Regions from separate parts of the Streptomyces sp. NPDC050263 genome, predicted to be linked through region 1. Evidence: riboswitches for the same ligand, from Rfam matches in the RefSeq annotation. Region 1 holds a riboswitch; the other holds the start of a gene.
The links. Region 1 has a riboswitch for cobalamin ahead of AB0J04_RS17580 (ABC transporter substrate-binding protein). Riboswitches for the same ligand answer to the same signal wherever they lie in the genome.
Positions count from the first base shown of each region.

Region 1 (3,702 bases):
GGACGCGGACGGTCCGCCGTACCGGGCGGGGATCTCGGTGTTCGACGTCATGACCGGCATGCACGCCGCCATCGGGATCCTGGCCGCCCTCAACCACCGCAACGCGACCGGGGCCGGACAGCACGTCGAGGTCAACCTCCTCTCCTCCGCACTGTCGGGACTGGTGAACCACACCTCGGCCCACGTGGCCGGGGAGGTCGTCCCGCACCGGATGGGCAACGCACATCCCAGCCTGTTCCCCTACGAACCGCTGCCCACGGCCGACAAGGACCTCATCGTCATCGCGGGCAACGACGGCCAGTTCCGCAGACTCTGCGTCGAACTGGGCCTGGACGAGCTGGTCGACGACCCTCGGTTCGCCGGCAACGAGGCCCGCACCCGCAACCGCGAGCAACTGCGTCCGCTGCTGGTCGCCAAGCTCGCACAGCGCCCGGCGGACGACTGGTTCAGGAGACTGTCCGCGGCGGGTGTGCCCTGCGGACCGATCAACCACGTCGACGGAGGCGTCGCGCTCGCGGCGGACCTGGGGCTCGACCCGGTGGTCACCCTGGGCAGCGGGCCGGGCTCCGTGCCGATGATCCGCAACCCGATCACCTTCAGCGGCACCCCGCCCCGGCACGACCTTCCGCCCCCCGCCCTCGACCAGCACGGCGAAGAGCTGCGGGCCTGGCTCGCGGCGGACAAGGAAAGGGAGACGGACCGATGACCGCCGGACAGCCCCAGCCCCAGCCCGAGTACCCGCCCCGATACCCGACCGGTCTCGGGACCTCGGACGCCGCCACCATCAGCCTCCTCGGGCAGAACCTGGCGGAGGACCTGATGGGCAAGGTCGGCTTCGGCGAGCTCGCGTTCTGGCTCGCCACCCAGCGCCGCCCGACCGCGGGCGAGGTGCGGCTCTTCGAAACGGTGCTGGTCGCGCTGGCCGACCACGGTTTCACCCCCACCGCCATCGCCGCGCGCATGACCCTGTACTCCGCGCCGGAGTCCGTGCAAGGGGCCCTCGCCGCCGGGCTGCTCGGCGGCGGCTCCCGCTTCCTGGGCGTCACCGAGGACACCGGCCGCTTCCTCGCCGAGGTGCTCGCCGCGGTGAACGCGGCGGGTGAGCCCCTCCCCGCCACCGAGGCCGAATGGGACGCGCTCGCACGGGAAGCGCTGACGGAACGCAAGGCGGCGAAGCAGCTCGTGCCCGGCCTCGGCCACCCGGTGCACAAGGAGGGCGACCCACGGACGCCGGTCATCATCCGCATCGCCCACGAGGAAGGCGTCCACGGCCCCCACCTCGCCCTGTTCGAGGCCGTCGGGCGCACGGCGCCGGACGTCCTCGGCCGTGCGCTGCCCCTCAACGGCGCCGGAGTCTGCGGGGCGGCGCTCGCCGATCTCGGACTCCCCCTCGAACTGCTGCGCGGCTTCGCCCTGCTCGCCCGGACGGCCGGGCTCCTCGGGCACCTCGCCGAGGAACTGCGCCGGCCCATCGCGCCCGACGTCTACCGCTCGGTCGACCGCAACGCCCACTACGTCCCCGGTGCAGCGCCGTAGGGCAAACGAACGTTGCAGGTAGGGCGATTAGGTAAGGCTATGGTAATTTCCGGACGCCAGTCGTATTCGTACACGCGGTCGTACGCGTGCACGGGTCAGGGAATCCGGTGGGAGTCCGGAACTGACGCGCAGCGGTAAGGGTGACGGGCGGGGCGGCAACCACTGGACGACGGCCACGGCCGGGTCTGGGAAGGTGCCCCGCCGGGGTGATCCCGAGTCCGAAGACCTGCTGGCAACCGACCGTCCGAACGGGCCCCGCGCATGGGCCTCGACGCCTAGGAAGCCGCCTCGTGCATCTGTCACGCCCCGCCCGCCGTTCCGTCCTGCTCCTGTCCGGGGCACTGCTGCTGTCCGCCTGCGGTTCGGGCTCGTCGTCCGAGGGGGCTTCGGGCGCCGCCGCGTCCGCGAAGGCCGTCACGCTGGACAACTGCGGGCAGAAGGTGACCGTCGAGTCGCCTCCGAAGCGGGCCGTCTCGCTGAACCAGGGCACCACCGAGATCATGCTCTCGCTCGGCCTGGCCGACCGGATGGCAGGCACCGCCACCTGGACCGACCCGGTCATGAAGGGGCTGGAGAAGGCCGACGCGAAGGTGCCCCGGCTCGCCGACAACCAGCCGTCGTTCGAGAAGGTGCTGGCCGCCGAGCCGGACTTCGTCGCCTCGTCCTTCGCGTCCACGCTGAGCAAGGGCGGAGTGGCTCCCCGCGAGAAGTTCGAGGAGCTGGGGGTGCCGACGTATCTCTCGCCCGCCGACTGCGAGGGCAAGGACAACAGCGGCGACGGCGACGGCTCACGGACCGAGCCGCTGGCCATGGACACCGTGTACCGCGAGGTGCGCGACCTGGCGCGGATCTTCGGGGTGGAGGAGCGCGGCGAGAAGCTGGTCACGCAGCTCGAGGGCCGGGTCGCCGAGGCCACGTCCGGGATCGACGCCGAGAACGCCACCGTCCTGTACTGGTTCGCGAACCAGGAGTCCCCCTACCTGGCGGGCTGTTGCGGTGCGCCGGGCATCATCACGAACGCGCTCGGCGCGAAGAACGTCTTCGACGACAGCACGCAGGAATGGCCGCAGGTCAACTGGGAGACCGTCGCCGACCGCAACCCCGACGTACTGGTCATCGGCGACCTCACCCGTAAGTCGCAGACGGCCGAGACCGCCGCGCGGAAGATCGCGTTCCTGGAGTCCGACCCGGCGACCAAGAACATGGACGCGGTGAAGCAGAAGCGGTACGTGCTGCTCAGCGGGCAGGCCATGAACCCCACGATCCGCACGGTCGAAGGCGTGGAGAAGGTCGCCGCGGCGCTGCGCGCGTACGGGCTCGCCGGATGACCACCGCCCTGCGGTCGCCCGGGGTCCGACGGCTCCGGGCAGCCGCCGGGGTGCTGCGGGGCGTGGCCGGTCCGGTCGCCGGGCTCGCGGTGCTGGCGGTGTCCGTCGCCGTGGCCATCACGATCGGGCCCGCGGACATCGGCGTCGGGGACGTCTGGTCCACGGTCGCCTCCCATCTGGGCTGGGGCGCCTCGGACCTGTCCCCCATCCGGGACGGCATCGTCTGGAACCTGCGGCTGCCGCGCACCCTGCTCGCCGCGGTGTGCGGTGCCGGGCTGGCCGTGTGCGGGGCGGTGCTGCAGTCGCTGCTGCGCAACCCGCTCGCCGACCCCTTCGTCCTGGGGGTCTCCTCCGGGGCGTCGACCGGGGCGGTCGTCGTGGTCGTGCTCGGAGTCGGCGGGAGCGTCGTGTCCGTGTCGGGGGGCGCGTTCGTGGGCGCGCTCGGCTCGTTCGCGCTGGTGCTGCTGCTCAGCCACACGCTCGGCGGTACGACGGACCGGGTGGTGCTGTCCGGTGTGGCCGCGATGCAGTTGTTCTCGGCCGTGACCTCGTTCGTCGTGATGACGGCGGCCGACGCGGAGACCACCCGGGGCGTGCTGTTCTGGCTGCTCGGGTCGCTCAGCGGGGCCGGCTGGACCGAGGTGTGGCTCTGTCTGACCGTCCTGACCGGGGCCTTGGCGGTGTGCCTCGGGTACGCGCGCACCCTGGACGCGTTCGCCTTCGGCCAGGACGCGGCGGCCACGCTCGGGGTCGCGGTGGTCCGGACCCGGCTGGTGCTGCTGTGCGTGACGGCGCTGCTGACGGCCGTGCTGGTGAGCGCGGCGGGCGCGATCGGCTT
Region 1 covers NZ_JBFAKW010000033.1:46,396-50,097, reverse strand. The annotation lists gene AB0J04_RS17590 (CoA transferase) at 1-706, shown strand, start outside; gene AB0J04_RS17585 (citryl-CoA lyase) at 703-1,536, shown strand; cobalamin riboswitch at 1,577-1,785, shown strand; gene AB0J04_RS17580 (ABC transporter substrate-binding protein) at 1,827-2,864, shown strand; gene AB0J04_RS17575 (iron chelate uptake ABC transporter family permease subunit) at 2,861-3,702, shown strand, end outside.

Region 2 (3,702 bases), on a different contig from region 1:
CGACTCGCGCACGGTGCCGCGCAGCGACACGCTCCCCCACTCTCGGCTTCGCCCGAGCGGGGGGACCCCCATTCCGTCCTCCTCGTCGATCCCGAGCCCGTGCCGGAACGGCAGCACGCCGTAGGTCCGCCGCCCGGTGAGCCCGAGCAGCATGTCGAGCCCCGGCTCCAGCAGGGAGACGTCGCCGCGGAACTTGTTGACGAGGAACCCGGCGACGAGCTGCTGGTCCTCGGGGGAGAGGAGCGCGACGGTCCCGAAGAAGGACGCGAAGACCCCACCGCGATCGATGTCACCGACGACGAGGACGGGAAGCCCGGCATTGCGGGCGATCCCCATGTTGACGATGTCGGTCCGCCGGAGATTGATCTCGGCGGGAGAGCCGGCCCCCTCACAGATCACCGCGTCATACGTGCCCCGCAACTCGGCGAGACAGTCGAGAACGGTTCCCAGGAGTCTCTGCTGCCGCCCCCCGTGATACCCACGGGCGCTGAGCTCCCCGACGGGCTTCCCGAGCAGCACGACCTGACTGCTCTGCTCGCCGCCCGGCTTCAGCAGCACGGGGTTCATGAGCGCGGTCGGCTCGACCCGGCAGGCCTGCGCCTGCATGGCCTGAGCCCGCCCGATCTCGGCGCCTTCCTTCGTCACGAACGAATTCAGGGACATGTTCTGGGCCTTGAAGGGCGCGACCTTCACCCCCTGCCGCACCAGCCACCGGCAGATCCCGGCCGTGACGACACTCTTGCCGGCATCGGAGGTCGTGCCGGCGACAAGAAGCCCGCCGCCCGTCATGAGGTACGCCCCTTCGCTCTCGCGTTCACTGCCGCGGCGACGGCGCGCGCGGCGACGGTCACGCCGAGCGCGAGCAGACCGACCCGGCGGGACAGCCGCGCGGCACGTTCGATGTCCTCGGCGCCGACGGCCCGCCCGGCCGCCCCGTTGAGCACGGGCCGGTGCTCGACCCGGCCGCCGTACGACAGGGTCCCGCCCAGCCGCACCCCGAGCGCCCCGGCGAACGACGCCTCGACGGGCCCCGCGTTGGGACTGGGGTGCTTGCGCGCATCCGCCCGCCAGGCCCGAACGGCGGCGCGCGGATCGTCCCCGGCCACGGCGGCGAGCACGGCGGTCAGCCGGGCCCCCGGCCACCCGGCGAGGTCGTCGAGCCGAGCCGAGGCCCACCCGAAGCGCAGATGGCGCGGCGACCGGTGCCCGACCATGGCATCGAGGGTGTTGACGGCCCGGAAGCCGACCAGCCCGGGCACGCCGCCGACGGCCCCCCACACCAGCGCCCCGACGACGGCGTCGGAGGTGTTCTCGGCAACGGACTCCACGACAGCCCGGGCGATCCCGTCCGCATCCAGCGCCTGCGGATCCCGCCCGCACAGATGCGGCAGCCGCTCCCGAGCGGCCTCGACGTCCCCCGCTTCGAGGGCCCGCCCGATGCCCCGCGCCTCGCGCACGAGCGAGGAGCCCCCGACGACGGCCCAGGTGGCGGCGGAGGTGAGGACCACGGAGACGGCGGGGGAGCGACGTACGCAGGTGTCGGCGACAGCCCCCAGCGCGACGGCGCTCCCGGCGCACACGAGGGTGTGCAGGGCGCCCCACCCCCGATGGTCCCGCCACAACACCCGCTCCACCGCACCCGCGGCCCGCCCGAACGCGGCGACCGGATGCCCCCGGCGGGGATCGCCGAGCAGCAGATCACCGAGGAGGCCGGCGGCGGCGCCGTACGCGAAGACGCGATCGGCACGCACGGGCTCAGCCGGCCGTGGGGTCGGGCAGCGACCTGATGCGGTACCTCAACGGCCGAGCGCGCATGGCGATTTGTCCTCACTCAGGGTGTCCGCGCCCTGGTTCGACTAGACCGACGGTGAGAGTTCCTGGCTCCCGGGGCTTACTACCCCGGTGACAGTGGCGGGACCGCGCCGGATTCACACCGGCTTCCTCTCCTGCCGTCGTAGATGGCTCCGGCAGTCCACCACGGGCCCGGAACGGCCGTCAACTTGCCGTTGACCTGCAAGGGGAGAGTGTGCAGAACCCCACACAGCTGCTGCGACGGCTACCACGACGACCGCCCCTCGCGCCCGGCTCCCGGCGGAAAACCCCTCTTGCGGGCGGACCTCGCGGGACCGGCTTGAGATCGCGGAGCGCGGAGCCTGCAATGTCACGTACGCCCGGCAAAGGGCGCCACGGACCAGGGAGGGGACCCGAAGTGGCCTACGTGGGCGAAATGCTGCTGGACGACGGGCAGATCGTGCTGCTGGAGGTGTCCGGCGAGGGCCCGGCCGGAGTGCAACGGGTCTCCCGGGGCGGCGGCGCGGTGGCGGGAGCCGCGGAAACCCTCCAACAGGCACTGGCCCGGGTGCGCCCCGCGCTGGGAGCGGTCCTGGAGGGCGCCCGAGGTCTGGCGAAACCGCCCGGTTCCGTCACGGTCGAATTCGGCATCACGCTGAGCGCGGAGGCGGGTGTGGTGGTGGCGCGGGGCTCCACGGAGGCGCACTTCACGGTGAGCATGGAGTGGACGAACCGGGACGAGAGCGCACTCCCCGGACAGCGTGACGGTGACAGTGGCAGCGACGCCTGACGACGAACTCCCGAACGCCGTCGCCCGCTTCTGGGGCGCGGACGGCCGGGTGACGGGCTCGGGCTTTCTGATCGCGGAGCGGACGCTGTGCACCTGCGCACACGTGGTGGCGAGCGCCCTGGGCACGGCAGAGACGGACACGTCGGCCCCCGCCGCCCCGGTGACGGTCGACTTCCCTCTGTTGACGCGGCCTTCCGCGCGCCTGCGGGCGACGGTCACCCGCTGGAGCCCGGTCCGTGCGGACGGCGGAGGCGACATGGCGCTGCTGTCGCTGGAGGAGGCGGCCCTCGGCACCGCCCCCGTCCGCTTCGCCGGCGGCACAGCCGTCTGGGACCACGCTTTCCGAGTCCTGGGCTTCCCACTGCACACCGACGACCACGGCGTCTGGGTCGACGGCCGCCTCCGCGCCCCGGTGGGCAAGGGCTGGACGTCGATGGAGGCCCGCCCCGCCTCCGGCACCCCGCCCATCGGCCGAGGCTTCAGCGGCGGCCCGGTCTGGGACACCGACCAGGGCGCGGTGGTCGGCATGACGGTGGCGGCGGAGACAGGCACCGGCGCGACAACGGCGTACCTGATCCCGGCGGCCCTCCTCCTGGGCCTGGACCCGAGCCTGCGCCCGTCGCCTTTCCGGGGCCTGGAGGCGTTCCGCGAGGAGGACGCGGCGGTGTTCTTCGCCCGCCGGGCGGACAGCGAACGGATCGCCGAGGCCCTCCGCACCCACCCCTTCGTCCCGGTGGCGGGGGCGTCCGGGGTCGGGAAGTCGTCGCTGGTGCGGGCCGGGGTGGTGCCGCTGCTGCGCTCCACGGGCCACACGGTCACGGACTTCACGGGTCAGCCGGACACCGACCCGGTGCGCACGCTCGCGGAGGCGCTCGGCGAGCAGTTCCCGGCGGCCCGGGATCTGGCCGGGGAACTGCGCGGCACGACGGACCGCACGGAGACGGCGGTCCTGCTGGCCGCCCGCATCCTCAAAGAGGCAGGACCCCGGGGACACGTCGTCCTGCTCGACCAGTTCGAGGAGACCGTGGGGGCCCGCCCCGCCGACGCCCGCGCCCTCCTGGACGTCCTCCTCCCGATGACCCGCGCCGCCCATCCGACGGGCCGCCGCCTGCGCGTCCTGG
Region 2 covers NZ_JBFAKW010000034.1:14,813-18,514, reverse strand. The annotation lists gene AB0J04_RS17825 (cobyric acid synthase) at 1-789, opposite strand, end outside; gene AB0J04_RS17820 (cobalamin biosynthesis protein) at 786-1,751, opposite strand; cobalamin riboswitch at 1,851-1,993, opposite strand; gene AB0J04_RS17815 (CU044_2847 family protein) at 2,210-2,581, shown strand; gene AB0J04_RS17810 (trypsin-like peptidase domain-containing protein) at 2,565-3,702, shown strand, end outside.
Region 2: another riboswitch for cobalamin. It lies ahead of AB0J04_RS17820 (cobalamin biosynthesis protein); the one in region 1 lies ahead of AB0J04_RS17580 (ABC transporter substrate-binding protein).